Regions from separate parts of the Lysinibacillus sp. FSL W8-0992 genome, predicted to be linked through region 1. Evidence: a T-box and tRNA genes for the amino acid it is inferred to sense, from the RefSeq annotation. Region 1 holds a T-box; the other holds one or more tRNA genes.
What was found. A T-box is a leader RNA that pairs with one kind of tRNA and senses whether it is charged. The one in region 1 lies ahead of proS (proline--tRNA ligase), so its partner is inferred to be a tRNA-Pro.
Positions count from the first base shown of each region.

Region 2: it has a tRNA-Pro gene. The T-box ahead of proS (proline--tRNA ligase) is inferred to sense a tRNA for this amino acid. The anticodon was not compared.

Region 1 is NZ_JBBOZQ010000001.1:3,939,908-3,955,722, reverse strand. Features, by position in the region: gene cntE (staphylopine family metallophore export MFS transporter CntE) at 1-947, shown strand, start outside; gene NSQ74_RS19865 (DUF4179 domain-containing protein) at 1,008-2,087, opposite strand; gene NSQ74_RS19860 (sigma-70 family RNA polymerase sigma factor) at 2,084-2,650, opposite strand; gene NSQ74_RS19855 (glycoside hydrolase family 5 protein) at 3,038-4,330, shown strand; gene NSQ74_RS19850 (response regulator transcription factor) at 4,456-5,103, shown strand; gene NSQ74_RS19845 (HAMP domain-containing sensor histidine kinase) at 5,087-6,487, shown strand; gene NSQ74_RS19840 (metallophosphoesterase) at 6,630-7,463, shown strand; gene NSQ74_RS19835 (peptidylprolyl isomerase) at 7,539-8,192, shown strand; gene NSQ74_RS19830 (hypothetical protein) at 8,459-9,769, opposite strand; gene NSQ74_RS19825 (MFS transporter) at 9,950-11,170, shown strand; gene NSQ74_RS19820 (M20 family metallopeptidase) at 11,206-12,678, shown strand; gene NSQ74_RS19815 (BRCT domain-containing protein) at 13,208-13,525, opposite strand; gene NSQ74_RS19810 (YbgA family protein) at 13,584-13,946, opposite strand; T-box leader at 14,198-14,413, shown strand; gene proS (proline--tRNA ligase) at 14,464-15,815, shown strand, end outside.
Region 2 is NZ_JBBOZQ010000001.1:622,893-638,707, forward strand. Features, by position in the region: rRNA gene NSQ74_RS02870 (23S ribosomal RNA) at 1-428, opposite strand, end outside; tRNA gene NSQ74_RS02875 (tRNA-Ala) at 654-729, opposite strand; tRNA gene NSQ74_RS02880 (tRNA-Ile) at 743-819, opposite strand; rRNA gene NSQ74_RS02885 (16S ribosomal RNA) at 916-2,467, opposite strand; tRNA gene NSQ74_RS02890 (tRNA-Ala) at 2,610-2,685, opposite strand; tRNA gene NSQ74_RS02895 (tRNA-Pro) at 2,708-2,784, opposite strand; tRNA gene NSQ74_RS02900 (tRNA-Arg) at 2,794-2,870, opposite strand; tRNA gene NSQ74_RS02905 (tRNA-Leu) at 2,886-2,974, opposite strand; tRNA gene NSQ74_RS02910 (tRNA-Gly) at 2,980-3,054, opposite strand; tRNA gene NSQ74_RS02915 (tRNA-Leu) at 3,101-3,185, opposite strand; tRNA gene NSQ74_RS02920 (tRNA-Lys) at 3,208-3,283, opposite strand; tRNA gene NSQ74_RS02925 (tRNA-Thr) at 3,291-3,366, opposite strand; tRNA gene NSQ74_RS02930 (tRNA-Val) at 3,370-3,445, opposite strand; rRNA gene rrf (5S ribosomal RNA) at 3,456-3,571, opposite strand; rRNA gene NSQ74_RS02940 (23S ribosomal RNA) at 3,687-6,614, opposite strand; rRNA gene NSQ74_RS02945 (16S ribosomal RNA) at 6,795-8,346, opposite strand; gene lysS (lysine--tRNA ligase) at 8,898-10,400, opposite strand; gene dusB (tRNA dihydrouridine synthase DusB) at 10,638-11,678, opposite strand; gene folK (2-amino-4-hydroxy-6-hydroxymethyldihydropteridine diphosphokinase) at 11,796-12,317, opposite strand; gene folB (dihydroneopterin aldolase) at 12,317-12,682, opposite strand; gene folP (dihydropteroate synthase) at 12,682-13,536, opposite strand; gene pabC (aminodeoxychorismate lyase) at 13,550-14,389, opposite strand; gene pabA (aminodeoxychorismate/anthranilate synthase component II) at 14,391-14,972, opposite strand; gene NSQ74_RS02985 (anthranilate synthase component I family protein) at 14,969-15,815, opposite strand, start outside.

The sequences.
Region 1 (15,815 bases):
AAATGATGAAATGGCTTTTAGTAGGGCATGCTGTCACACTTACGCTTTATATATTATTTGGTATTCATAGCCTTTACGTTGTGCGAGTGTTGCAGGGAATCGTACTCGCCTTTTTTTCAATGTCGATGCAACTAGGCATAAGTGACTTGTTAAGAAATAAAGATCGTGGACAAGGCATGTCAATGTATACTCTTTCAACAGTTATGCCTTCTCTCTATGGTCCTATATTGGCTATAAATCTTTGGCAACAATTAGATGAAAAATACTTAATTGGTTGTATTATCGTATTGGCAATTTTGCCGTTACTTTTATTTATTCGTGCTCCTTTACCACAAGATCAAAAGACAGTTCTTGCTTTTTCATTTCGAGAATTGCTTGGTGCAGTCAAAAAAACGACCAGTAGTAAAGGACTCGTTATTGCAGCTATTACAATGATATTAGGTTCTACAATAATTGGTGCAATATCGACGTTTTTACCTCTATATATGTTAAAGTTCAATCTTGGGAATATAGCAGTATATTTATTTATCCAAGCGCTTGTTGTAGTAGGAAGTCGTTTTATTTTGCGAAAACGAATCCCCTCTGACGGACATTGGCATCCGAGTTTCATTATACTTGTACTTTTGTCATCCACCATTGGAACAACAATGCTAGCCTTCGGGGAACATCTTGGCTACTTCATTTATCTCTCTGCTATGTTTAATGGTTTAGCATCTGCCATGTTATATCCTACAATTGTGACCTACATATCGTTTGCCATTCCAGAAAAGAAAAAACATATTTTACTAGGGGTCTATCTTGCAACTTATGATTTAGGATTTTCATTTGGGAGTTTTGTGATGGGTATTGTTGTACAGCTGACATCGTATGCCATAATGTTTATTGTATGCTCCATTGTGGCTCTTATAGCTATTGGATTAGTACTGTTAAAACGTAATATTCGCTAATTAATAATTATCCCTCTGTTCAAATAATTTTCGCTATTTGAACAAGAGGGATTTAATATATTATTTTTCGATTTCAACGATAATCTCGTCCATATCAAATTCTTTTAAGCTTGCTTTACTATTCATCAATCTATATTTCCCTTTAATGGAGCCATCCGTATTGTAATCGACTCCGTCATAATCCGAGAGTGTTACTTTTGGTGTGATGATGAGTTTGGATGCCTCAGGATTTAGCGCCTGGAAGGTTTTATTCCAAGTCATTTTGACATCATTTGTACCGGCCCCGCCATGATAGTTGCTAACATATTGATGTCCTAAATTATCTTTTACTTCAATATCTATATCTGCCATATCCCATTCATTTTCTATTTCCTTCGAAACAGCTTGTTCGTAATTGATTTGGAATGATGTTGGTGTAAGCGTGATATTTTCAATATTTACTGAAATGCCTTCCGTTTCACTGTGCTGTTGAATGTTTTGCACTGTAATATTTGCTTTGTCTAAATGAAAACTGAATTGCCAGTCACCAGTAATGTGCTCTTTATCAGTTGTCAGATCTGAAAGGATATAATCAAGCTTCCAATTTACATTGATGGAACTATACTTCTCCTCAGTAAAAGTTGTGGCTTTCCCAACATATTTATTTTCATCTATTCGCGAAACCTCGTTTATTCCATCACCTTTATTTTCTATCAGCGGGATTCCCTTAATATGAAGTGTTTCCCCCATGTATTTATTAGTTTCAATTGTATATGTGACAATGAGCTTTTCACCATCATATATGGCATCATTCACTGTTACCTTGATACCATTGCTATTGGCAACTCCATTTATTAGATTGGCATTTTCTTTATAGTCTACAGATAAGCCATCGTTGTTAAAAAATTTAAAGATATTACCTAGAATTGGAATCTCTTCTGCGTTAGCAGTAAACGATAAACCTAAGAGGGTGGAGGCAATTAAACCTAATGCAAGAGAAGCAGCAGTTACGGACTTTTTCCATTTCTTTTGTTTGCTAGCGTGAATATTTTTCAACAGTTCTTTTTTTACTCTAGCCTTTTCAAACGCACTGACTTCCATTTCTTCAAACTCTTCTATGTCAATGTCCAAATCATTTAAGTGCTTATAAATATTTTTCATACCATACTACCTCCCGTAAAAAAATCAGATGCATGTACTTTTAGTTTCTTTTTACAGCGGTAAATGCGATTGTCGATAGAAGCTTTCGTTTTTCCAAATCTGCGAGCGATGTCTTCTGAATGTTCACCAAGGAAAAATTTTCGAATAAAGATTTGTTGATCAATCGGATCAAGTCGGTTAATCAATTGCATGAGTTCCGATCTATTTTCATTGCGCAGCAAATCCTTTTCTAAAGAGTCAGCACTAGAAGGCTCCAAGTAATCACTGGAAACCTCTATATTTTTAGCAGCTTTTCTGTAATAATCAATGGCCTTAAACTTCGCTATCGAACAAATCCAACTTTTGAATTTCGCAGAATCACCATCGAAATCTTTAGCATGATGCCACACAGATAACAAAATATCATTCACGCATTCATCTATCATGCCTTGGTTATTAAATGGAGATAGCACTTTATAGGTAATGCCCTTTATTAGGGATAAATAGTTGTCCACAATATATTCGAGTGCGTCTTCTTTTCCAAATTGCAGACGCTGGATAAAATTTGTTTCATTAGATTTCATCTAAAATGGCTCCTTCAAATTTTTGTAAAGGCCTTTACATCTACTATAACGAAAGGAAGCCAGTAATTTCTCATTTTAAACTTAAAAATTTTCACTAAAAATATTTGGAGGGAGGAGGTGAGAGATAATTACGTTAAATGAACGATAAAATGTTAATGAGGGAGAAATGAGCTAATAGCTTTTAGAATTAATGCCGTACGTTGTCCATAAAATGGTGCGTTCCAGTTCGCCACTTGGAACCGAAAAATTACAACAAATCACATCATCAAACTTTTTTTGATCTAGCTGAATAATTTCTTTTAACTTTATAACAATTGAATGACATTTTTTTATGTGACATGCTTGTGACATTAGTATTTTACAATGCTTGTGAGGTGAGGTGAGGAGATGAGAGTCAATCAAAATCGTTCGAAAAGGAGTATTCTTTCGTTAATTATAGTTTTTGTCCTATTACTCGTAGGAGGATGTGCAAGTAAACAGGAAGAAGAAAAACAAATAAATATAGAGGCAGGTACACTAGCAAGCAAGTTATCATTTTGGGATGAACAGAAAAAAGGTACCAATTTCATGAATTCAAAATCCATACCAGAAAACTATACAGAAGTTAATAAAGAAAACATCGAATTTATACGCTTAGCTCCAGATAAATGGTCAAAGGACAGAGATTTTTTATTTAATGATCAGCCAGATTCAAATCCCAAAAAAGATTTTTTAATTGGTAATGTAGATCATTATGAAGGTATTGTAGAAGAAGATTTTGAAGCATTAAAAGCAGACTTGGATGCAGCTTATGAACGAGGTTCAAAAGTAGTGTTAACAGTTTTAAGTTTGCCAGGAAATCGTTGGAGACAATTTAATAATCGTCAAAACGATGATCGAATATGGCAGGATTTAAGTTATCATCAGCAATCAGCGCAGTTTTGGCAAGATCTTGCTACTAGATTGAAGGATCATCCCGCTGTTGTTGGATATAATTTAGTGAATGAGCCACACCCTGAAACAGCTACAGGATTTAATGATTTTTGGACGCAGGATTATAGTGACTGGTACAGTCAAGTGGAAAATACAGCTGCCGATTTAAATAAATTGTATGAAACGATTGTAGAAGCGATTCGCTTGGTGGATAAAGAAACACCGATTATTCTTAATTCTGGATTATATGCAACTCCTTGGGCATTTGAGTATCTGAAACCAATCCAGGATGATAATGTACTGTACGCATTTCATATGTATGAGCCATATGAAATGACAAGTCAAAATCGTAAACGAGGATTCGAGTATGCTTATCCTGGCAAGGTGAAAGTAGGAGAGCAGAAAACGGAAAAAATGTTTAATAAAGATACTTTAAAAGACTTTTTACAACCTGTAGATAAGTGGGCAGAAGAAAATAATATTCCTGCTAATCGAATCATTGCGGAAGAATTCGGCATTAACCGAATGGTCAAAGGTGCTGATCAATATTTATCAGATCTTATTTCAATTTTTGATGAATATGGCTGGCATTGGGCGTTCTATGCATTCCGTGAAGACACATGGGAAGGCATGGATTATCAATTAGGAGAGCAACCGCCAAATTGGAAATATTGGGAGGCATTTGAAAAAGGAAAGCTACCAAATCGAGAACAAGTAGAAGTAAGTAATCCATTATGGGGTGCCCTGAAAAATGGATTAGAAAAGTAAAAATACGTATGCTACTCTATCGTATAAATGTTAGAAAAAAGGTGAAGTCTTCTTTTAAGGTTTTCACCTTTTGCCTTTTATTATGAGAAGAGTTACTGGTAAGACAGATAAGGAGTTTATATAAAGTGAATATACTAATAGCTGATGATGAGAAACACATGACTGCTATCTTGAAAACCTACTTTGAAAAGGAAGGTTTTAATGTCAGTATTGCTTTTGAAGGAGAAGAAGCACTTGAAATTTTTTATTCAAAAAAAATCGATCTTGCAGTTTTGGATTGGATGATGCCTAAGTTAAGTGGCATTGAAGTATGCAGAGAAATAAAGAAAGTAAGCTTAACGAAAGTGGTCATGTTAACAGCAAAGTCGTCCAATGATGATGAATTTATGGCATTAGATATTGGGGCAGATGAATATATTCGTAAGCCATTTGATCCGCGAATATTAATTTTAAGAGTGAAAAAAATGCTTGGAACAGAAAAGTTGGCTGAAATAAGGAATTTGAAAATCAATTTACAAAGTAAGAAAGTATTTAAGGACGAAGAAGACATAGTACTCTCTAAAAAAGAATATGACTTATTGAAGATTTTATATGAAAATAAAGGGCAAGTATTATCTAGAAATTCTTTGTTATCAATGGTTTGGGGCTTGGACTATCTTGGTGAGGAACGTACAGTCGATACGCACATTAATAGGCTGCGTGACAAGATTGGAGATGACCATATTATAACCCATAGAGGAATGGGGTATAGCTTTAATGATAAAGTTGAATAAAATTGGAAAGAAATTGTTATTGATGGTGAGTGTAATTATGCTCATCGTTTTCGGTGTTTCCTTTTTGTTAAACAATTACTTTTCCGCTAATTATTATTTATTTAAAATGAAAAATAATGTTAACGCCGTTTATGAAGAGCTAAAGGATTTAACAATTCCACAACTAATAGAAACACAAGAAAAAATTGAAAATGATAATAACGTTACAATTGTTATTATTCAAAATAGCGGTAGTACCGATGAAATTAATGAAAATATCGAATTTGCATTGTTTAAAGATAAAATTGTTTTAAATAAATTTTGGATTACGGAGAATTCTCTAGAAAAAATAAAGGAAGGAAAAACAGTAAGACTATTATTTAATCAAGGAAAACTAAAGTCGAGCCTTCTAACTGTGCTGTATGAGAAAGATCAACATTTAGTGTTAGTAGGAACAGTAGTTGCTCATAATACAGATGCTTTAAAAATAGTAAACCAATTATATTTATATTCCTTATTGCTAGGAATTATAATTAGTATATTATTGGTAGCACTATTCTCTAAGAAAATTATTACTCCTTTAGAGAAATTAAAAAACGTAGCAAAAGATATTACAAATTTAAACTTTAAAGAAGTGGAGATAACCTCAGGCGATGAAATTGAGGAGTTGTCACACAGTATTAATGAAATGAGTAATTCTTTGAAAAATGTTCATTCACAATTAGAAAAGAAAAATCAAAGTTTAAATACGTTAATTTCAAGTATCTCTCATGAAGTAAAAACACCCTTGTCATTAATACAAGCATATACAATTGGTATTAAAGATGGTTTTGATGATGGCTCCTATACGGATATTATTTTAGAACAAGTAAATTACACTTCAGAAATGGTGGATTATTTAATCAAATTATCTAAAATCCACGAATTAGAAGTGAAAAAAGAGCCATTCGAATTAAAGCATCTTATTCAAAAAATTATTACACAATATAATATTTCATTAAGAAATAACAATGTGCATGTAGTGCAAAATTTAGATTCAATACAACATTCCTTTATTTATGAAGATAGTAATCAAATAGAGATTGTAATGAATAATTTAATAAGCAACGCCATTAAATATGGCGAAGAGCAGTATTTCGAAATCAACTTAACAAATGAAGATAAAAACAAAATAAAGTTCTCGATACGAAATAAAACGACAAGTTTGCAACAAGAGCATCTTCCTTTTATTTGGGATGCATTCTACGTAGCAGAAGAATCGAGGAACAAAGAAATTAGCGGGACAGGCTTAGGATTGTCGATTGTTGCTAGCATCTTAGCTAAAAATGATTTACAGTATGAAGTGGTGTTAGTAGACTCGTATATTCGTTTTACGATATGGTTTGATTTAGTTGAATCAAAATAAAACAAAGAACGGGCATCTATTTGGTGCACGTTTTTTTCATTTATTGAGTGCCTTTTTCTAACAATCATAAAAAGTACATATTACTGTAACATAGCACCTTTATAATAATGGTTATAGATTTGAAAGGGGCATTTATATTGGAATGAAGAGTTTTAAAAGGATTGTAAAAATAGTTTTATTACTGATGGTATTAATAGGTTTATTTGTAGGGTACGCTTTTAAAGTTGAACCAACAAGGCTTGTCATTCATTCGTATGATTTAAATGAAGACAAGGGTGAATCAGTCAAAGTAGTTCAAATATCTGATATTCAAGTTAGTGAAACTTACACAATAAAACAATTAAACCGTTTAGTAGAAAAGATTAATCAATTATCACCTGATATTATTGTTTTTACAGGGGATTTATTCGAAAATTTTTCTACATTTCAACAGAAACAACAAGTAACTGAAAATTTATCAAAGCTTAAAGCTACCGTGGGGAAATATGCAGTTTGGGGAAACCGCGATTACGGTGGTGGTGCTTTTAAAATATATGAAGATTTATTAACGAATTCAGGTTTTACTTTATTAAAAAATAGTGGAGTAAATGTTACTGTATTAAATGATAAGAAGCTATTTATCGGAGGATTGGATGATGGTTTGCTTGGAAATCCAGATATAGACCAATTGTTATCGCAATTGGATGATAGTTTTGATTATAAAATTGTACTTATGCATGAACCAGATATGGCAGACTTATTAAAAGATACTTCAATTAATTTGCTGTTAGCTGGGCATAGTCATGGAGGACAAATAAAAATTCCATTTATGAAAACAATGACTACTTCCTTAGCTGAAAAATATAGTGATGGATTTTATACTATTAATAAAAGCAATGGGATGCAGCTTTATGTAAATACCGGAATAGGGACATCTAGAATTCCAGCTCGTTTTATGGTCCCACCTGAAATCTCCGTTTTTAATATTCATTTGTAAGATTATATATAAGTTGTCTTAAATAATCTTATAGTTATATACTTTAATAAACTGATTATATAGGGAGTTGAAAGAATGTTGGCACGATCTAAAGTATTGTATTTTGTCTTTAGTCTGATGGCACTAGCTTTTGTTCTGACAGGTTGTGGAACATCAAAAGAGGATAAGACAGTGGAAGAAAAAGTAGATTATGCATCTGCAGTGAAAGAAAATCCAATTGTGACAATTACGATGAATGACGATAAAAAAATTGTTATTGAACTAGAGCCTAAAGTAGCACCGAATACAGTTGCTAATTTTATTTCTTTAGTAAAAGATGGTTTTTATGATGGGCTTATTTTTCATCGTGTAATTCCTGGCTTTATGGTTCAAGGTGGAGATCCTGCTGGAAATGGATCTGGTGGACCAGAGTACTCGATTAACGGTGAGTTTACGAATAATGGCTTTGAAAATAATTTAAAACATGAGCGCGGTGTTATTTCAATGGCACGGACGAATAACAATCCAAATTCTGCGGGCTCACAATTTTTTATTATGGTAGAAGAAGCGTCCAATCTTGATGGAGATTACGCTGCATTTGGAAAAGTCATCGAAGGTATGGAAACGGTAGATGAGATTGTTGCAGTTGATCGAGACGCTACAGATAAGCCGTTCGAAGATCAAATCATGAAAAAAGTCGAAGTGGATACAAAGGGCTTTGACTATCCTGCACCAGTAGTGCAAAAATAGTATTAGACATACTACTAAAATTTAAAAGCACGTTGATTGACCGCAGTGTTGCGGCTGGTCAACGTGCTTTTCTTTGGAGAAACAAAGATAATTTTGCTCCTCATTTTTTTATTTCAGTAATTTTAAAACACCTTGGCTCATTTGATTTATTTGAGCCATCAAATGGTTTGTCCAAAATATGTCTCGTAAAGGAAACTGTTACGACAACTCTGTTATGGAGAATTTCTTTAGCATTATGACCCCCCTACGAATTGAAGTTCCACGTATCATGCTTCATTTTTATGGAAATTGATTTTATAAAATTTCTTAGGTCTACCTCGCAGTTTTTCATGTTTTTTATAAATTAATTCAGCTACTCCTTTTTCTTCTAATTCATTCAAAATACGGTTAGAGCTTCTGATTGTAATGCCTAAATGTAATGCTATATCGTCAGAAGATAATTCATTGGTATTCATTTTTTCAATAACGGAGAGAATTTTTTGCATTAACAGCATAGAAATATTCAGTTTTTCACTTAAACGCTGTAACTCCGGCGTTTCCTCTTTTATATGTAAAACCATTTTCTCTTGCGTGTTTGGCGCAATGATTTGACCATTTTCTGTAATAATGCAAGACGACTTTTCTTGTTTTTGAGCCTCATGATTTGCAATATGCGCTTTTTTTCTGGCATCATCAATACTTTGACCAACTCCCCAGCCAATGGTCACTGGAAAAGGTAAGCTCTCAGTTAATGTTTGTTCTAATCCATCATGTGAAAAATTATTAGTAACTGTCAGTAATTCTTTTTGAGATGTAAAGATTTCGAAATGTACACTTTGTTTTTGAATAATCATCGATAAGTGATTTTTTTCTCTATATTCCAATAGGGTAGTGTGTAAAAGAATTTGATTGAATTCTGTATTTACATTTTCTACTTTAGATGGAATCAGTGCATCACTTGTAATTTTTCCAATGGCAATAATACTCTCTGTTAATTGTTTATGCCGAACTTCCTGAATTACTTTTTCAAATATTTCTTGAATAGTTTGTGGAGACGCAGTTATCAGCTCTGCGGTCACACCATGCTCTGAAAGTTTGTTTAATATATTACTAAAAGCTGTAATAGATAGTTCTACTTTCCCGGATCTATTCAATTCAATATGCTTATCTAATAAATCCTCGTAAAAATTATCCGTAATAGGTAAATGGATAATATGAGCTTCCTCATCTTTTGCATATATTTCCTCTAATTTTATTAAATCCGTGTAGCCACTAAAATCAAATGTCACTTTTGAAAAATCGATATTTGGATATTTTCTACTAATATGAAACAGCTTTTTATAAAAATCACGCTCATTCGCCATATAATAATGAGTTGGTATTTGATAGTTAATCTGAGAACTTTGTAACACTAGATGTGCCAAGCCATTCATGACAATCGCATCAAAAAATATATAGTTTTCCAGATATAAAGGTTTTATTTCTGAAAGTTTTCTATATGTAAAAAAAGTCAACTCGCAGCGTTCTTTTAATTTTTCTTGGATAGGTAAAACATCTTGTAGTGAATTATGCGCTACGATTACACCGATTCGAATCAAAGTTAATTCTCCTCCTAGATTATCTATTAGTTCTAGTATATTTGACAAATGCTGTCTATATCAATATAGAAGTGTATTTTTTGAATTTTATTGATTTTTTTAATAGTCAATCTTATAATAATTAAAGACTGTCTTTAATATGTCTAAAAATAATGTGTTTTATCACAAGGGGGACTTTTTTTGGAAAGAACCGGTACGACTAAGCAAAAATACATAATTCTTGGAATTTTGTTTATGACGTGGATTGTCAACTATCTGGACAAGCTTTCGATGAACGTGGCGATTATACCGATAGCAGAAGAATTTAAGTTGAATGAAACGCAAGCTGGATTAATTATTAGTGTATTTTTTTTGAGTTATGCAGTAATGCAATTAGTTGGAGGTTTTCTTTCTGATAAATACGGGGCAAGAAGAATGATTCTCATATCCGTTTTATTATGGTCTATTTTCACGATTCTAACTGGTTTTGCCTGGTCATTTATATCGCTTATTGCGATACGACTACTATTTGGGATTGGAGAGGGGAGCTTTCCTGCAGCTAGTTCATTAGCAGTTGCAGACAATTTCCCAAAATCTGAACGAGGTCGTGCTAAGTCGACGCTTACTGCCGCAACGACAATTGGCAGTATGATTTCAGCAATATTAGCTGCCGCTTTAATAACTTCGATTGGCTGGCGGAATTTGTTCTTTATTTTTGGGGTTTTAGGGCTTTTCTTGACGATTGTCCTTTATTTCTTTTTAAAGCCAAGCGAGTCACAAATAAAAACGGCAGTAACAACTACAGCTACTAAGGTGCCGTTAAAAAAATTATTAAAGATGCCAATGTTGTGGCAGTTAATGTTGATGTACTTTGGCGTAAGTATTGTCAATTGGGGGCTCACATCATGGATGCCAACATTTATGGTGAAAGAGAAAAATTTAGATATGGTATCGATGGGCACACTTGCAATTATTCCTGCGTTTGCCGCGCTCATTGCAGTTGTGCTTACAGGTTGGTTGATTGATAAGTTTGCAGTAGGTAAAGAAAAGTATTTGATAATGGTTGGTGCTGTCATTGCAGGAATTAGTTTATTTTTCATGACAAGTGCTTCTTCCATAACTATGGTGGTAACTTTCCAAGCTTTAACATCAGCAGGGTGTTTATTTGCTACTACTACGATTCTGACGTTACCACTGAAATATTTCTCACATGATGTAATTGGTACTGCAACAGGGTTCATGTATTTTGGAGGACAAGTAGCTGGTGCAATTTCGCCATTTGTCATGGGATTCATCATCACAATTTTCGGTGGCTCCTATTCGGCAGCATTTATGTTCTTAATGGTGATGATCATCATTCCAATTGTTACGGCTATGACATTACAAACTAGGGATAAAATCTCACCTGATCCATCCTTTTAAAGTGCTTGAAATAAAAACTATTGGAGTGATTATTTATGTCTAATACATTAAATGCTATAAACGAGCTATCCAAAATTATTGAAGATAAGCGAGATAAGTTTATCGATATCAGTAATAAAATTTGGAATTTCGCGGAAATCCGTTTTAAAGAATTTCAATCTGCAGATTTGTTATGTACGGCATTGGAAAGTGAAGGATTTGATGTTGAGAAAGGTGTTGCAAATCTGGAAACAGCCTTTATCGGAAGTTATGGCAGTGGAAAGCCAGTCATTGCTTTTTTAGGAGAATATGATGCTCTGTCTGGTTTAAGTCAACAAGGGGGGACTGCCATAAAATCTGCTATAGAGCAAGGTGGTAATGGGCATGGATGCGGTCATAATTTACTTGGAACAGGTTCTTTAGCCGCAGCCGTAGCTTTACGTGACTATATGGTGAAACATAATATTTCTGGAACAATTCGTTACTATGGCTGTCCGGCAGAAGAGGGGGGCTCTGGGAAAACGTTGATGGTACGTGCTGGACTTTTCGATGATGTAGATTTTGCATTATGCTGGCATCCAGCCGATCATAATTTAATGATGTGCACAAGTTCATTAGCGAATACACAAGTTTCCTTTCAATTCACAGGTCGTGCAGCGCATGCGGCTCAAGCACCACATCTTGGACGTAGTGCGTTAGATGCTGTTGAGCTGATGAACGTTGGGGTCAACTATCTCCGAGAACATATAATTCCGGAAGCTCGTGTGCATTACGCAGTGACAAATACTGGTGGATTGTCCCCTAATATTGTCCAAGCAGATGCCAGTGTACTTTACTTAATACGTGCACCTAAAACGAGTCAAGTAAATGAAATCTATGAGCGTGTTTGTAAAGTTGCACAGGGTGCAGCATTAATGACTGGAACAGAAGTGGAAATCATTTTCGATAAAGCTTGTTCCAATCTTATTCCAAACCATACGATGCAGCAAGTTATGTTTGAACAATTTGCACAGCTAGGAACACCTGAATTTAGCGAAGAAGACTATCAATTTGCGGCTGCTATTCGCAATACGTTGTCACAACAGGAAAAAAGCGGTGGAGCACTACTCTCTATACCGGTATATAGAGAGATTTTAGCAAAAGAGAAGGATGCGCCATTGTCAACAGCCTTACTTCCTTACCATAAAGCTTTTACGAATGTGACGATGCCAGGATCTACAGATGTAGGAGATGTGAGTTGGGTTGTGCCGACTGCACAATGTACAACGACTTGTCATGCACAGGGCACACAGTTGCATTCTTGGCAGGCGGTTGCAACAGGCACGACGGCAATCGCTCATAAAGGTATGCTACATGCTGGTAAAGTTATGGCGGCAACTGCTGCAGCAATGCTCGCTCAACCACAATTAATAGATCAGGCAAAGCAAGATTTAAAAGAGCGATTGGGTGACGATGTTTATCAAAATCCGATTCCTGCAAAAATAAATCCTTCGCATGTACAAAAATTCTCATCTGATGTAATCGAGTAATAACAAAAGCGTCAATGACAGAACATACTGTTAGTTGACGCTTCTTTTTTTACGGTGATCCATCATAAAGCGAAAGCAGTTTTGAAAACGATGAATTAAAGGGCTTTGCTTTTACGTTTTAAAATGGAAATCGCTTTACTTAGTGCAAAATCTTTTTCATCGGAAAATATGCTTAGCCTGTTGGCAACGATAGGGGCGAGTGACTAGGTTTTATGTGTAGAGTCGCCAATTCTGCTCGTACATCAAGACCTGTAAAGCTTTCAATTTTTGGGTTAATTGTTGAAGAACACACAGAAGGCATGACTCAACAAAAATCAAGGTAGCGAGGTTTGTGGTTTAGTGTGGTGAGCGAGGAAAGCATCCACCATAGCAGACAACAACGGCATAGCAAAAAAGTGTTAGATTGATGGCAGTCAATCTAATACTTTTTGTCTTTTGTCCCAGCCTCTCCTCTTTTATTGATGAAAAGTACTTAGGAAAGGAGTTTAGGAGGTTACTGTTACTGCATATAAGATGGTACATACTCTTTTTACATCGAAATAAGCCAAATAAAATCATCTTCAGCTATAATTTGAATGTCGTGACCGAGTTGAATTAACTGCTCAGCCTTTAAATGTTTTGTACTTTTTTCTCGTCGGTTTTTGCCAAGAATAAGGAAATCTGTCTCTTTTGTCACGGCCCCTTGCATGAAAGCTCCATAAGCTCGGGCCTTTTTTGCAGCTTCAGAACGTGTCATTGTGGAGAGAGCTCCTGTAAAGACGATTTGTTTATTATAAAATGGATGCATTAAACGTTCGGATGGATTGGATAGGTAGATAACTTCTGTATTGTCCTGATTTTTGTTCATGTTGGTCTCCTAAGAGGTTGATTTTAAAGGAGTGTAATATCTTGCTTTAAAATTAGACTTACTCTTCCAGTATTTTTAAAATAGTACTTTGTCGTAAATATGTAATGTTATATTGTATGGATAATTGCTGTAAAAAGCAAAGAAGCGCCTGTATTTGACCAGTGATGAGCAATTTCTCATATTTTTGCTTTTCCTCGGATGTAGCAACTTTACGGAAATACCCCCACATATGCTGGCACGCATTGCGCATGCTGCCGTCAGTAGGTATTTGTTGTAATGCATCTTCGATCAATTGTTCAATTTGTTCATGGGGCAGTATATCGCGCATTGCCAGCCGAAGCTGATTGTAATGCTTTTGGCTATGAAACATGACACGATACTTTTCTTCTCGCCATAATTTTTCAGTTCGTTGACGTTTCATACAATCACCTTCCCATAACAATTGTTTAAATTTATTACAGTATAAACATCATACATGTTGATTAACGACATTTCTATGATATTTTAGCTAAACAAACAAATAAAACACTGTAAGTTGGGAGAGATGAGAAGGTCTTGCCCTATTTTTAAAACGCCGAGCGGGATTTCCTCCGTTGGGTAGGGTAATATGTGGTGATGTATGACAGTAATGATTGAATTACATTTAGCAAATTGGTATATTAATGTATAAATAATAAATCGATGATGTGATCAAGTAAATAAGTATTGTGAAACAGAAATTATAGCCTAGGCTGAAAGCTATATCACCTCTTCTTATTGAACCCTATCACGGAGATGTCAGTTAACAACTAACCGAGTCGTTTCGTTACAAACGTTTAGAGGACTTAATATAGTTATTAAGTCGAACTAAGGTGGTACCACGTCAATTAGCGTAAAGACGTCCTTTATTAGGATGCTTTATGCTTTTTTTATTATTTAAAACATAGGAGGAAAAGAAGATGGCTCAAAAAATAAACGATTTTTCAAAATGGTATGTGGATACGATTCAAAAAGCGGATTTAATGGATTATACGCCAGTTCGTGGCTGTATTGCTTTTAAACCAGACGGCTATGAATTATGGGAGCACATTCAAGCTGAGATGGATATGCGGTTTAAGGAAACAGGTCACCGCAATGCTTACTTCCCGATGTTAATACCAGAATCATTTTTTCAAAAGGAAAAAGATCATATTGAAGGATTTTCACCAGAGCTTCCATGGGTTACAGAAGCGGCGGGTGAGAAGTTAGAGGAGCGCTTAGCATTACGTCCAACTTCTGAAACAATGATTGGACATTTATATTCAAATTGGATTAAAAGTTATCGTGATCTTCCAGTTTTAATTAATCAATGGGCAAATGTATTCCGTTGGGAGAAGAAAACGCTACCGTTTATCCGTACTTCTGAATTTTTATGGCAAGAAGGTCATACTGCCCATGTCGATGAAGAAGATGCACGTAAAGAGACAATGCAAATGTTAGCAATTTACAAAGAAGTAGTAGAAGGTTTGCTAGCGATTCCAGTATATGATGGACAAAAGACACCATCTGAACGTTTTGCTGGAGCGGTTGATACATTCTCTATTGAAGCGATGATGAAGGATGGAAAAGCTGTGCAAGCGGGTACATCCCATTACTTAGGTACAAAATTTGCTGAAGCATTTGATATAAAATATTTAAATAAAGAAAATAAACATGTTTATGTGCATACAACTTCTTGGGGTACATCGACACGATTAATCGGGTCTGTCATCATGGTGCATGGCGATGAGCAAGGTCTTGTTTTACCACCAAAGATTGCACCGACTCAAGTTGTGTTAATCCCTGTCGGACCATGGAAAAAGAACCCTGCTATTATCGAGAAATTAGATGAAATTTTTGCAGCGTTAAAAGCAAAAGGAATTCGTGTTCGCCTTGATGACTCGGATCAATCGCCAGGCTATAAATTTAATGAGTGGGAGTTAAAAGGTGTACCGGTACGTATTGAGTTGGGACCACGTGATTTAGAGAATCAACAAGGTTTAATGAAAGCCCGTGATGAAGAAGAAAAAGTTTCTGTATCTTTAGAAACAATTGTTGAAAGCATTGAAACAGAACTTGAAACAATGCAAACACGTCTTTTCGAAAAAGCAAAAGCTTTCCGTGCGAATAACTCGCATACACATATTGATTCAATGGAGCAGTTACAACAACATTTAACTCAAGCTGAACAGAATGAAACAATACCAGGTTGGATTTTAGCAGGTTGGTGTGGAGACGATGCATGTGAAGAAAAGGTAAAAGAAGAGACAAAATTCACAACACGTAACATTCC
Region 2 (15,815 bases), 3.3 Mb from region 1:
TTCCGCCGTACTCAGGATCCACTCTGGAGGGAATAAACTTTCGACTACAGGGCTTTTACCTGCTCTGGCGGACCTTTCCAAGTCGCTTCATCTAACTCATTCCTTTGTAACTCCGTATAGAGTGTCCTACAACCCCAAGAGGCAAGCCTCTTGGTTTGGGCTCTTCCCGTTTCGCTCGCCGCTACTCAGGGAATCGATTTTTCTTTCTCTTCCTCCAGGTACTTAGATGTTTCAGTTCCCTGGGTCTGCCTTCAAGACGCTATGTATTCACGTCAAGATACTACGCGATTAAACGTAGTGGGTTCCCCCATTCGGAAATCTCCGGATCAAAGCTCACTTACAGCTCCCCGAAGCATATCGGTGTTAGTGCCGTCCTTCTTCGGCTCCTAGTGCCAAGGCATTCGCCGTGCGCCCTTAATAACTTAACCTTCAACGGCTTCCAATCCACTGCGCATTTCGTTGTCAGCTTCTTTCGTTCAGTCAGTCACGTACGTAAGTACGCTCCTTCTTTCACTCAATTGCTTCCTAGAACTGCTTGTGTCTTGAAACCCTATTATTAGTTATTAAGCCTAAAAAACTTAATTTAAAAATAAATGTGTTTGTTACAATTTCAATGTCGTTTTATCCAGTTTTCAAAGAACAAATAAAAAAATTGGTGGAGCCTAGCGGGATCGAACCGCTGACCTCCTGCGTGCAAGGCAGGCGCTCTCCCAGCTGAGCTAAGGCCCCAAGAGGTTATATATGGTGGGCCTAAATGGACTCGAACCATCGACCTCACGCTTATCAGGCGTGCGCTCTAACCAGCTGAGCTATAGGCCCTCTTGGAAGTTTTATAAAATTGTTTATAAACCTTCAAAACTGAACGCAAAACGTAATCTTACAAACCCAAGGTTTGTATTCCGAAAATATCCTTAGAAAGGAGGTGATCCAGCCGCACCTTCCGATACGGCTACCTTGTTACGACTTCACCCCAATCATCTATCCCACCTTCGGCGGCTGGCTCCAAAAGGTTACCTCACCGACTTCGGGTGTTACAAACTCTCGTGGTGTGACGGGCGGTGTGTACAAGGCCCGGGAACGTATTCACCGCGGCATGCTGATCCGCGATTACTAGCGATTCCGGCTTCATGTAGGCGAGTTGCAGCCTACAATCCGAACTGAGAACGACTTTATCGGATTAGCTCCCTCTCGCGAGTTGGCAACCGTTTGTATCGTCCATTGTAGCACGTGTGTAGCCCAGGTCATAAGGGGCATGATGATTTGACGTCATCCCCACCTTCCTCCGGTTTGTCACCGGCAGTCACCTTAGAGTGCCCAACTAAATGATGGCAACTAAGATCAAGGGTTGCGCTCGTTGCGGGACTTAACCCAACATCTCACGACACGAGCTGACGACAACCATGCACCACCTGTCACCGTTGTCCCCGAAGGGAAAACTGTATCTCTACAGTGGTCAATGGGATGTCAAGACCTGGTAAGGTTCTTCGCGTTGCTTCGAATTAAACCACATGCTCCACCGCTTGTGCGGGCCCCCGTCAATTCCTTTGAGTTTCAGTCTTGCGACCGTACTCCCCAGGCGGAGTGCTTAATGCGTTAGCTGCAGCACTAAGGGGCGGAAACCCCCTAACACTTAGCACTCATCGTTTACGGCGTGGACTACCAGGGTATCTAATCCTGTTTGCTCCCCACGCTTTCGCGCCTCAGTGTCAGTTACAGACCAGATAGTCGCCTTCGCCACTGGTGTTCCTCCAAATCTCTACGCATTTCACCGCTACACTTGGAATTCCACTATCCTCTTCTGCACTCAAGTCTCCCAGTTTCCAATGACCCTCCACGGTTGAGCCGTGGGCTTTCACATCAGACTTAAGAAACCACCTGCGCGCGCTTTACGCCCAATAATTCCGGACAACGCTTGCCACCTACGTATTACCGCGGCTGCTGGCACGTAGTTAGCCGTGGCTTTCTAATAAGGTACCGTCAAGGTACAGCCAGTTACTACTGTACTTGTTCTTCCCTTACAACAGAGTTTTACGAACCGAAATCCTTCTTCACTCACGCGGCGTTGCTCCATCAGGCTTTCGCCCATTGTGGAAGATTCCCTACTGCTGCCTCCCGTAGGAGTCTGGGCCGTGTCTCAGTCCCAGTGTGGCCGATCACCCTCTCAGGTCGGCTACGCATCGTCGCCTTGGTGAGCCGTTACCTCACCAACTAGCTAATGCGCCGCGGGCCCATCCTATAGCGACAGCCGAAACCGTCTTTTAGAATTGTCTCATGAGAGACAACAAGTTATTCGGTATTAGCCCCGGTTTCCCGGAGTTATCCCAAACTATAGGGTAGGTTGCCCACGTGTTACTCACCCGTCCGCCGCTAACGTCAAAGGAGCAAGCTCCTTATCTGTTCGCTCGACTTGCATGTATTAGGCACGCCGCCAGCGTTCGTCCTGAGCCAGGATCAAACTCTCCATAAAAGAAATTTGATTAGCTCAAATTGTTTTGCTGGCATCAATTTTGATGTCCAAAATTTTGTTTCGTTCACTAACGAAGTTAGCTACTAAAAACTATATTGATTACGTTTTGCTTGTTCAGTTTTCAAGGTTCATTTATTGTAATTGGTGGAGCCTAGCGGGATCGAACCGCTGACCTCCTGCGTGCAAGGCAGGCGCTCTCCCAGCTGAGCTAAGGCCCCATAAATTCATGTATTTAGGAAATGGTCGGGAAGACAGGATTCGAACCTGCGACCCCTTGGTCCCAAACCAAGTGCTCTACCAAGCTGAGCTACTTCCCGTTCATTTATTGGCGCGCCCGGCAGGAGTCGAACCCACAACCTTCTGATCCGTAGTCAGACGCTCTATCCAATTGAGCTACGGGCGCTTAATATTTAAAAAATGGTGCCGAGGGCCGGAATCGAACCGGCACGGTAGTCACCTACCGCAGGATTTTAAGTCCTGTGCGTCTGCCAGTTCCGCCACCCCGGCACATTTGGAGCGGAAGACGAGGTTCGAACTCGCGACCCCCACCTTGGCAAGGTGGTGTTCTACCACTGAACTACTTCCGCATGTGCATAAGATTATTTATCCTGGCAATTATGAAATTAAAATAAATGGTGCGGGTGAAGGGAGTCGAACCCCCACGCCTCGCGGCGCTAGATCCTAAGTCTAGTGCGTCTGCCAATTCCGCCACACCCGCATATTATTGTTGGCAATTTAAATGGTGAGCCATGAAGGACTCGAACCTTCGACCCTCTGATTAAAAGTCAGATGCTCTACCAACTGAGCTAATGGCTCAAAAAAATGGTGCCGGCTATAGGAATCGAACCCACGACCTACTGATTACAAGTCAGTTGCTCTACCTGCTGAGCTAAACCGGCATATGGTGGAGGATGACGGGCTCGAACCGCCGACCCTCTGCTTGTAAGGCAGATGCTCTCCCAGCTGAGCTAATCCTCCTGGGTATTATGCCTAGCGACGTCCTACTCTCACAGGGGGAAGCCCCCAACTACCATCGGCGCTAAAGAGCTTAACTTCCGTGTTCGGTATGGGAACGGGTGTGACCTCTTTGCCATCATCACTAGACTATTTAAAAGACAAGATTCATTATAACATAAAATGTTATAAATGCAAGCTTTTTTCAAAGCTTTCTTGTTCTTTCAAAACTGGATAAACGTTTCATTGAATGTTTCAAACTTTTTTGGTTAAGTCCTCGATCGATTAGTATTCGTCAGCTCCATGTGTCACCACACTTCCACCTCGAACCTATCTACCTCATCGTCTTTGAGGGATCTTACTTACTTGCGTAATGGGAAATCTCATCTTGAGGGGGGCTTCATGCTTAGATGCTTTCAGCACTTATCCCGTCCACACATAGCTACCCAGCGATGCCTTTGGCAAGACAACTGGTACACCAGCGGTGTGTCCATCCCGGTCCTCTCGTACTAAGGACAGCTCCTCTCAAATTTCCTACGCCCACGACGGATAGGGACCGAACTGTCTCACGACGTTCTGAACCCAGCTCGCGTACCGCTTTAATGGGCGAACAGCCCAACCCTTGGGACCGACTACAGCCCCAGGATGCGATGAGCCGACATCGAGGTGCCAAACCTCCCCGTCGATGTGGACTCTTGGGGGAGATAAGCCTGTTATCCCCGGGGTAGCTTTTATCCGTTGAGCGATGGCCCTTCCATGCGGAACCACCGGATCACTAAGCCCGTCTTTCGACCCTGCTCGACTTGTAGGTCTCGCAGTCAAGCTCCCTTGTGCCTTTACACTCTACGAATGATTTCCAACCATTCTGAGGGAACCTTTGGGCGCCTCCGTTACCTTTTAGGAGGCGACCGCCCCAGTCAAACTGTCCGCCTGACACTGTCTCCTGCCCCGCTAAGGGGCATGGGTTAGAATTTCAATACAACCAGGGTAGTATCCCACCGACGCCTCCTTCGAAGCTGGCGCTCCGAGATCTCTGGCTCCTACCTATCCTGTACAAGTTGTACCAAAATTCAATATCAGGCTACAGTAAAGCTCCACGGGGTCTTTCCGTCCTGTCGCGGGTAACCTGCATCTTCACAGGTACTATAATTTCACCGAGTCTCTCGTTGAGACAGTGCCCAGATCGTTACGCCTTTCGTGCGGGTCGGAACTTACCCGACAAGGAATTTCGCTACCTTAGGACCGTTATAGTTACGGCCGCCGTTTACTGGGGCTTCAATTCGCAGCTTCGCTTGCGCTAACCACTCCTCTTAACCTTCCAGCACCGGGCAGGCGTCAGCCCCTATACGTCACCTTACGGTTTTGCAGAGACCTGTGTTTTTGCTAAACAGTCGCCTGGGCCTATTCACTGCGGCTCTCGTGCGCTTGCACGCTCAAGAGCACCCCTTCTCCCGAAGTTACGGGGTCATTTTGCCGAGTTCCTTAACGAGAGTTCTCTCGCACACCTTAGGATTCTCTCCTCGACTACCTGTGTCGGTTTGCGGTACGGGCACCTCTCACCTCGATAGAGGCTTTTCTTGGCAGTGTGAAATCAGGAACTTCGTCCATACGGACTCGCCATCACAGCTCAACGTTACAGTGTGCGGATTTGCCTACACACACGCCTTACTGCTTGGACGCGCACAACCAACGGCGCGCTTACCCTATCCTACTGCGTCCCCCCATTTCTCAAACGGTGAGGAGGTGGTACAGGAATATCAACCTGTTGTCCATCGCCTACGCCTATCGGCCTCGGCTTAGGTCCCGACTAACCCTGAGCGGACGAGCCTTCCTCAGGAAACCTTAGTCATACGGTGGACGGGATTCTCACCCGTCTTTCGCTACTCATACCGGCATTCTCACTTCTAAGCGCTCCACCAGTCCTTCCGGTCTGACTTCAACGCACTTAGAACGCTCTCCTACCACTGACATCGTAGATGTCAATCCACAGCTTCGGTGAATCGTTTAGCCCCGATACATTTTCGGCGCAGCGTCACTCGACCAGTGAGCTATTACGCACTCTTTAAATGATGGCTGCTTCTAAGCCAACATCCTGGTTGTCTGTGCAACGCCACATCCTTTTCCACTTAACGATTACTTTGGGACCTTAGCTGGTGGTCTGGGCTGTTTCCCTTTTGACTACGGATCTTATCACTCGCAGTCTGACTCCCGTGTATAAATATCTGGCATTCGGAGTTTGTCTGAATTCGGTAAACCGGGATGGCCCCCTAGTCCAAACAGTGCTCTACCTCCAGTATTCTCATCACGAGGCTAGCCCTAAAGCTATTTCGGAGAGAACCAGCTATCTCCAAGTTCGATTGGAATTTCTCCGCTACCCACACCTCATCCCCGCACTTTTCAACGTGCGTGGGTTCGGGCCTCCAGTAAGTGTTACCTCACCTTCACCCTGGACATGGGTAGATCACCTGGTTTCGGGTCTACGACCACGTACTAATTCGCCCTATTCAGACTCGCTTTCGCTGCGGCTCCGCCTTATAAAGCTTAACCTCGCACGTAATCGTAACTCGCCGGTTCATTCTACAAAAGGCACGCTATCACCCATTAACGGGCTCTAACTACTTGTAGGCACACGGTTTCAGGATCTCTTTCACTCCCCTTCCGGGGTGCTTTTCACCTTTCCCTCACGGTACTGGTTCACTATCGGTCACTAGGTAGTATTTAGCCTTGGGAGATGGTCCTCCCGGATTCCGACGGAATTTCACGTGTTCCGCCGTACTCAGGATCCACTCTGGAGGGAATAAACTTTCGACTACAGGGCTTTTACCTGCTCTGGCGGACCTTTCCAAGTCGCTTCATCTAACTCATTCCTTTGTAACTCCGTATAGAGTGTCCTACAACCCCAAGAGGCAAGCCTCTTGGTTTGGGCTCTTCCCGTTTCGCTCGCCGCTACTCAGGGAATCGATTTTTCTTTCTCTTCCTCCAGGTACTTAGATGTTTCAGTTCCCTGGGTCTGCCTTCAAGACGCTATGTATTCACGTCAAGATACTACGCGATTAAACGTAGTGGGTTCCCCCATTCGGAAATCTCCGGATCAAAGCTCACTTACAGCTCCCCGAAGCATATCGGTGTTAGTGCCGTCCTTCTTCGGCTCCTAGTGCCAAGGCATTCGCCGTGCGCCCTTAATAACTTAACCTAGTTATTAAGCCTATAAAAAACTTAAAAAAATAAATGTGTTTGTTACAATTTCAATGTCGTTTTATCCAGTTTTCAAAGAACAAGTTTTGAAGTATTTCATCGTAATGATGAACCTTCAAAACTGAACGCAAAACGTAATCTTACAAACCCAAGGTTTGTATTCCGAAAATATCCTTAGAAAGGAGGTGATCCAGCCGCACCTTCCGATACGGCTACCTTGTTACGACTTCACCCCAATCATCTATCCCACCTTCGGCGGCTGGCTCCAAAAGGTTACCTCACCGACTTCGGGTGTTACAAACTCTCGTGGTGTGACGGGCGGTGTGTACAAGGCCCGGGAACGTATTCACCGCGGCATGCTGATCCGCGATTACTAGCGATTCCGGCTTCATGTAGGCGAGTTGCAGCCTACAATCCGAACTGAGAACGACTTTATCGGATTAGCTCCCTCTCGCGAGTTGGCAACCGTTTGTATCGTCCATTGTAGCACGTGTGTAGCCCAGGTCATAAGGGGCATGATGATTTGACGTCATCCCCACCTTCCTCCGGTTTGTCACCGGCAGTCACCTTAGAGTGCCCAACTAAATGATGGCAACTAAGATCAAGGGTTGCGCTCGTTGCGGGACTTAACCCAACATCTCACGACACGAGCTGACGACAACCATGCACCACCTGTCACCGTTGTCCCCGAAGGGAAAACTGTATCTCTACAGTGGTCAATGGGATGTCAAGACCTGGTAAGGTTCTTCGCGTTGCTTCGAATTAAACCACATGCTCCACCGCTTGTGCGGGCCCCCGTCAATTCCTTTGAGTTTCAGTCTTGCGACCGTACTCCCCAGGCGGAGTGCTTAATGCGTTAGCTGCAGCACTAAGGGGCGGAAACCCCCTAACACTTAGCACTCATCGTTTACGGCGTGGACTACCAGGGTATCTAATCCTGTTTGCTCCCCACGCTTTCGCGCCTCAGTGTCAGTTACAGACCAGATAGTCGCCTTCGCCACTGGTGTTCCTCCAAATCTCTACGCATTTCACCGCTACACTTGGAATTCCACTATCCTCTTCTGCACTCAAGTCTCCCAGTTTCCAATGACCCTCCACGGTTGAGCCGTGGGCTTTCACATCAGACTTAAGAAACCACCTGCGCGCGCTTTACGCCCAATAATTCCGGACAACGCTTGCCACCTACGTATTACCGCGGCTGCTGGCACGTAGTTAGCCGTGGCTTTCTAATAAGGTACCGTCAAGGTACAGCCAGTTACTACTGTACTTGTTCTTCCCTTACAACAGAGTTTTACGAACCGAAATCCTTCTTCACTCACGCGGCGTTGCTCCATCAGGCTTTCGCCCATTGTGGAAGATTCCCTACTGCTGCCTCCCGTAGGAGTCTGGGCCGTGTCTCAGTCCCAGTGTGGCCGATCACCCTCTCAGGTCGGCTACGCATCGTCGCCTTGGTGAGCCGTTACCTCACCAACTAGCTAATGCGCCGCGGGCCCATCCTATAGCGACAGCCGAAACCGTCTTTTAGAATTGTCTCATGAGAGACAACAAGTTATTCGGTATTAGCCCCGGTTTCCCGGAGTTATCCCAAACTATAGGGTAGGTTGCCCACGTGTTACTCACCCGTCCGCCGCTAACGTCAAAGGAGCAAGCTCCTTATCTGTTCGCTCGACTTGCATGTATTAGGCACGCCGCCAGCGTTCGTCCTGAGCCAGGATCAAACTCTCCATAAAAGAAATTTGATTAGCTCAAATTGTTTTGCTGGCATCAATTTTGATGTCCAAAATTTTGTTTCGTTCACTAACGAAGTTAGCTACTAAAAACTATATTGATTACGTTTTGCTTGTTCAGTTTTCAAGGTTCATTTCGTTACCAGTTATTTTCAGTAACTTTTATATAATAACATTTTCGATTTTCTTTGTCAACAACTTTTTGAAATATTTTATTTCCTTAAGAAGTGACAACTTTTAAATCTTACCACTATGTAATGTTGGTGTCAACACTTTTTTTGTGATGTTATTAATAGTTTGTAATACTTAATGTTGCGTCGTCTTAGCGACAAGTAATAATTTAACACGATTCTATAATCTCTGCAAGTGTTTTTCTACAAAAATATCATTTTATAAAAAAAACGTCATTAGTAAGCTATTAATAGCTTATTCTAGCTACAATGTTTTTGCATTTATTGTTCCTCTAAAACATTAATTTTACTATACCTCTGTTTTTGTAATTTCACAATAAAATAAGGAGACCCTTTTTATAAAGGATCTCCTTATATAAGATATTATTTTGTAGTGTGGCGCATTGTTGGGAATAATAATACGTCACGAATTGATGGAGAGTTTGTAAGAAGCATGATTAAACGGTCGATACCTATACCTAAACCACCTGTTGGCGGCATACCGAATTCTAAAGCTTCAATAAAGTCATTATCCATTTCGTGTGCTTCGTCATTACCAGCTTCTTTTTCAGCTAATTGCGCCTCAAAGCGTTCGCGTTGATCGATTGGGTCATTTAGTTCTGTAAAGGCATTTGCATGCTCACGTCGCACGATAAACAACTCAAAACGATCTGTAAAACGCTCGTCCTCTGGATTTTTCTTCGCTAAAGGAGAGATTTCTACTGGGTGACCGAACACGAATGTTGGTTGTACAAGAGTTTCTTCTACTTTTTGCTCGAAGAATTCGTTAATAATATGGCCGACTTCATGCGCAGCCTTTACTTCTACTCCATGCTCTTGAGCAAGTGCCTGAGCTTGTTCTTTCGTCATCGGTTGCCAGAAATCTACACCTGTAGCTTCTTTAACAGCATCTACCATGTGAACACGTCTCCAACCAACTGCTAGGTTGATTTCATCTTCACCGTATTGAACTAACGTTGTACCAAGTACTTCTTGTGCTACATGTGCAATTAAGTTTTCTGTTAATGACATAATATCTTTGTAGTCCGCGTAAGCTTCGTACAGTTCAATCATTGTGAACTCTGGATTATGACGAGTTGAGATACCTTCGTTACGGAATACACGACCGATTTCATAGACTTTTTCTAGTCCACCAACGATTAAACGTTTTAAGTGCAACTCGATAGCGATACGCATATATAGTTCCATATCAAGTGCGTTGTGGTGAGTAATGAATGGACGAGCCGCTGCACCACCAGCAATAGTATGAAGCATTGGTGTTTCCACCTCTAAATAACCTGCGTTATCTAAATAGTTACGAATAGCACGGATAATTTTAGAACGTGTAATAAATGTATTTTTGCTATCTTCATTTGTCATTAAATCTAAATAACGTTGACGGTAACGTTGTTCTACATCTTGTAAGCCATGGAATTTTTCAGGCATAGGACGTAGCGCTTTTGTTAGGAATGTAAATCCTTCAGCTTTTACTGAAAGTTCTCCCACTTGCGTACGGAATACGTTACCACGTACACCAACGATATCGCCTAGGTCAGCTTGTTTAAATAAGTTATAAGCATCTTCACCAACATGGTCCTGGCGAACGTAGATTTGAATTTGGCCACCTAAATCTTGAATATGTGCAAATCCAGCTTTCCCTTTACCGCGCTTTGTCATAATACGACCTGCGATAATAACTTCTTGTAAGTTTTCTTCTAGCTGTTCTTTTGTTTGATCTGCGAATTGTTCACGCACTTCTGTAGATAAATGTGTACGTTCAAATCGACTACCAAATGGATCTTGTCCGTTCTCTTGAATAGCAGTCATCTTTTGACGTCTCACCAAAAGCTGATCATTTAACTCTTCTATGTTTGACACTTGTTTCACTCCTTATTAAATTGTCCGCGTTTACGTCCATAATATTTCTATTGTACACAATTTTAAAGCTGTATTCATCTGTTTCGGTTTAATTTCCAAAAGAGTTAAAATTATTAATAATTCTAAAAATTAAAGTGAGCATAAAAAGTTTTATTCCTTATACACTAGTTTGTTCTATATCTTTCTTTCCATGAATCACATAAAAAAGAGGCATCTCAAAATAAAATTGAGACGCCTCTTTTCACTTTATACGATTAATTCTTTCTGCTCTGGCACAAAAATTCCAGACTCAAGCTCTTCATATTCTTGCACAATCCCATTTAGTATAGCACGTAGCTCTACTGCTGTTTCCGTTTGGTTAATGGCACTACGAGCTTTACCATTACCGCGAATACCTTTTAAATACCATGATGCGTGTTTACGCATTTCGCGCACAGCCACACTCTCGCCTTTTAGTTGCAATAGACGTTCAAAGTGCAATAAACATACATCCATTTTTTCACGAACCCCAGGCTCGTCTTTTAACTCACCTGTTTCAAGATATTGAACGGTACGATAAATCATCCATGGATTACCTAATGCCGCACGTCCTATCATAACCGCATCCACACCCGTTGTATCAAGCATACGTTTTGCATCTTGCGGTGTTTCAACGTCACCATTGCCAAGCACAGGAATATTTACATTTTCCTTTACTTGACGAATAACATCCCAATTCGCTTTACCTTCATACATTTGCACACGGGTACGACCATGAACCGCTACCGCTGAAGCGCCAGCACGTTCTACAGCTTGTGCGTTTTCTATAGCAAAGACATGCTCATCATCCCAGCCGATACGCATTTTTACGCTGACTGGCTTTTTCACAGCATCTACAACTGATGCTACCATTTCGTAAATTTTATTTGGATCTAAAAGTAAACGAGCGCCTGCTTCACACTTAATAATTTTATTAACCGGACAGCCCATATTAATATCAATAATGTCAGCAGTTGTGTTTTCGTCTACATACTTCGCCGCTTCTACTAATGTCGTTTTATCTCCACCAAAAATTTGTAATGAAAGGGGGTTTTCTCGTTCATCGATATACAGCATACCTAACGTTTTTTCGTTTTTATTAACGATCCCTTTATCACTAATCATTTCGGCATACACAAGCCCTGCTCCGAATTCTTTTACTGTTAATCGGAAAGCAGAGTTACAAATCCCAGCCATTGGTGCTAAGACGACACGGTTGTCCATGACAATATCGCCAATTTGAAACGGCTTCTCAGTTGTCTGACTCAACGTCGATTTCCTCCTTCTACGGGCTTTTACCCTACATTCCTAAAGATCTATTGTTAATGCTTAGACAGTTATTGTTAAGTTAACCACAAATAATAAGGCATCACCCACTTATGCTCGCTACTTCATAGACGGCATAAATCTCGTATCCGATGATTCCTTCCACAGCATTATGCCTTCCTCTTGGCAATTTAACTGTTTCAGCGTTTCATGCGCTCGTTGTAATTGCTCTCCTACTGGTGTAGGCGTAATTTCTATTAGTGGCACTAATACGAAAGCTCGTTCATACATTCTTGGATGTGGCACAAGCAAACTCTCTGTTTCAATATTTTCGTGATTGTAGAGCAAAATGTCAAGGTCAATGATTCGAGGTCCCCATCGAAACTCTCTAACACGACCTAGCTCATTCTCTACTGACTGACAAACCTTTAGCATTTCCGAAGAAGAGTAGCTCGTTCTAATATAAACCGCAATATTTAAAAAATCCGCTTGGTCAGTGTAACCTACAGCCGCTGTTTCATATATAGAAGATATACGGACAACCTCTACCCCTTCTTCTCCTATCAAAAGTTCGATAGCATGCTGAAGGTTTTCATAGCGTTCACCAATATTTGTTCCAATTGATAGATATACATCATTCATTAGAAATCACCTCTAATAAGCTCAACTGAAACTTCTTTATAATAACCATGTATTGGAGGATCTGGTTTGATGAGCTCAACTCGAACACCTTTCACCTTGTCAGGATAAGCAGAAAGTATACTGTTTGCAATTTTCGATACAAGTGCTTCAATTAACTTAAATGGTTCACCTTCAACAATGTCACGACATAGCTCATACACTTCCGCATAATTTACAGTGTACTTTAAATCATCTGTTTCTCCCGCCTCGGTCATATCAACTGCAAGCGAAACATTGGCACGAAAGCGTTGACCAAGTGTTGTTTCTGCCGCTAAAACACCGTGGTAACCATAAAACTGCATGTCCTTTAAATGAATATAGTCCATTATGCTTCCTCCTCATATACACGTTTGCCGACTAACACATCTGTCATCTGCGAAGCACGTGCCATTTCCTTCACATCATGCACACGAATCATATGGCAGCCTTTTTCAATACCGTAAACAACGGTTGCAGTCGTACCTTCTATTCGTTCTTCTACAGGAAGCTGTAATACATTGCCGATCATCGATTTACGTGAAGTTGCTAATAACACCGGGTAACCCATGTCCACTAAATCAGCAAGATGCTGCATCATTGCAATATTATGGGGTGTTGTTTTAGCAAACCCAATACCTGGATCTAAAATAATATGCGTGTCCGGCACACCCGCCTTTTTCGCAATTGCGATACTTTCTTCAAGATCAGCCTTTGCTGTTTTCCAAAAATCAGTTCCGTAGTCCATATTTTCACGATTATGCATTAAAATTATAGGTACATTTAGTTCTGCAGCAACCTGTGCAATTGCAGGTTCTGACTTTGCACCCCAAATATCGTTAATAATGTGCGCACCCGCTTCAATTGCGGCACGCGCTACGTTTGCTTTATAAGTATCAACTGAAATAATCGCTGGCACTTCTGCTATGAGTGCCTGAATTACTGGTACAATGCGAGCAATTTCATCTTCATCAGAAATGCGCTCATAGCCAGGGCGTGTCGATTCTCCGCCTACATCAATAATTTTCGCACCATCAGCGACCATTTTTTTAGCTTGTTCTACTGCCGCCTCGACGTTATTGTATTTTCCTCCATCTGAAAAAGAATCCGGAGTGACATTTAAAATACCCATTACGTATGTTTCGCTTGTATAGTCTAATGTAATCCCGTTAATCGTTAACGGTGTTATATATTTTTCTAGCATTTTGACGCTCCTTCTATTCTTGTTCCACTTCTTTGACAAACGCTTCATGTAAACGCAAATAAATAGGTCCTTTATTACCTAATAACTGTATATCTTCTATTCTACAAATGGGAACAAGCTCTTGCACAGAGTTTGTAATAAAACATTCGCTACCTTGTTCCACATCATTTTTAGTAAAAAGACCTTCTTGTACTTCAATTCCAAGTGATTGTGCGCGCTCAATTACCCACGCTCGTATAATCCCTGGCAAAATACCAGCTTCTAATGAAGGCGTATATAGTATATCATCTTTCATCCAGAAAATATTTGATGTGACACCTTCAGCAACATAACCTTCTTCTGTTAAAAAGAAACCTTCCTGTACGGCTAATGAAGGCATTTCAAATCTTCCTAAAACGTTATTGCCATAATGATGTGACTTTACACGATAGACTCCTTCAGGCGTATTGCGTCTTGTCTCTAGCCATTGTGCTGTTTTTTCTTGCCCACGAGGTGCATCAAGTAATTCCTTACGAAAGACAATAACATTTGGTTGCGTATACTCCCTCGGCTGTAACCCAATACCATGCTCACCAGCAGAGACATTTACACGAAAATAACCATCTGTTCCATCCGCCGAAGCATTTAGTTGTTCAAAAACAGCAAGCAAATTCTGCTTTGTATATGGCATGTGAATATGGAATTGCGATAGTGCCGCTTGTAATCTTTCCATATGCGCATCCCAAAATAGCACTTTTCCATTGTAAGTACGAAATGTCTCAAAAAAACCTAACCCATATAAAAAGCCGTGGTCAAATGGTGAGATTCGTAATTCATCCGCCGCTACGTAGTTTCCATTAATCCAGCACTGCATTTTACTTCGCTCCTTGTACGTACAATTCGATAAAATGACGCAGTAGCTTTTTCCCCTGTTCCGTCATAATAGATTCCGGATGATATTGAACACCTTCAATTGGATAGTCTTTATGGCGAATACCCATAATTTCTCCTTCTTCAGTCCATGCAGTTACGTCAAAGCATTCTGGTAATGACTCTTTCTCCACAATAAGGGAATGATAACGTGTTGCTTTAAATGGATTTGGCATACTTGCATGTAGACCTATTTCCGCATGTAAAACGGGAGACGTTTTACCATGCATTAAACGCTCTGCACGAATAACATTACCTCCAAATACTTGAGCAATTGCTTGATGTCCGAGACAAACACCTAAAATAGGAATATTTCCCGCGAAATATCGAATGATGTTTAAACTTTCACCAGCTTCGTTCGGACTACAAGGTCCTGGTGAAATAACAATCATATCTGGCGCAAGTTTTTCAATATCTTCAACTGTTAACGAATCATTTCTTTTCACTATTAACTCATGTCCAAATTCTCCAAAATACTGCACAAGATTATATGTAAAAGAATCATAGTTATCAATCATTAAAATCATTTTGCTCGCTCCTCTGCCATTGCCTTAGCCTGCCACATCGCTTTTGCTTTATTTAAAGACTCTTGGTATTCTCTTTCTGGAACAGAATCTATAACAATACCTGCACCAGCTTGTATATGAGCCATTCCGTCTTTTACAAATGCTGTTCGAATAACAATATTCAATTCCATATCCCCTGTATAGCCTAGCCAGCCAATGGAACCTGTGTATAATCCTCGACATACTGGTTCCAGTTCTTCAATAATTTCCATCGTACGAATTTTAGGTGCCCCCGTAATCGTACCGCCTGGGAACATTGCTCGCACAACATCTGCATTTGTCTTACCGTCAGCTATTTCACCACGTACATTTGACACAATATGCATGACATGTGAATAGCGTTCAATCACCATAAACTCGTCTACTTCAACAGTACCGTATGCTGAAACTCTCCCTAAATCATTACGCTCTAAATCTACAAGCATTACATGCTCAGCTCGTTCTTTCTCGTTATCAATTAATTCTTTCGCCAATGCAATGTCTTCCTCTTCTGACTTTCCTCTCGGACGCGTACCTGCTATTGGTCGTGTTGATAACTCATTACCTTGGCGCTTCACTAACAACTCAGGAGATCCCGACACAACAGCAAACTCAGGCGCTTCAATATATGCCATATATGGTGACGGATTAAACGCACGTAATGCCTCATAAACATCCATTGCAGTAGCATTTAACTTTTTAGATTGACGCACCGATAAATTCACCTGAAACACGTCACCCTGTGCTATATACGTTTGGATTTTTTCCACTGCATCTTCAAAATCTGTTCCTGCGAATGACACAAGTAATTCACTTTCATCATTC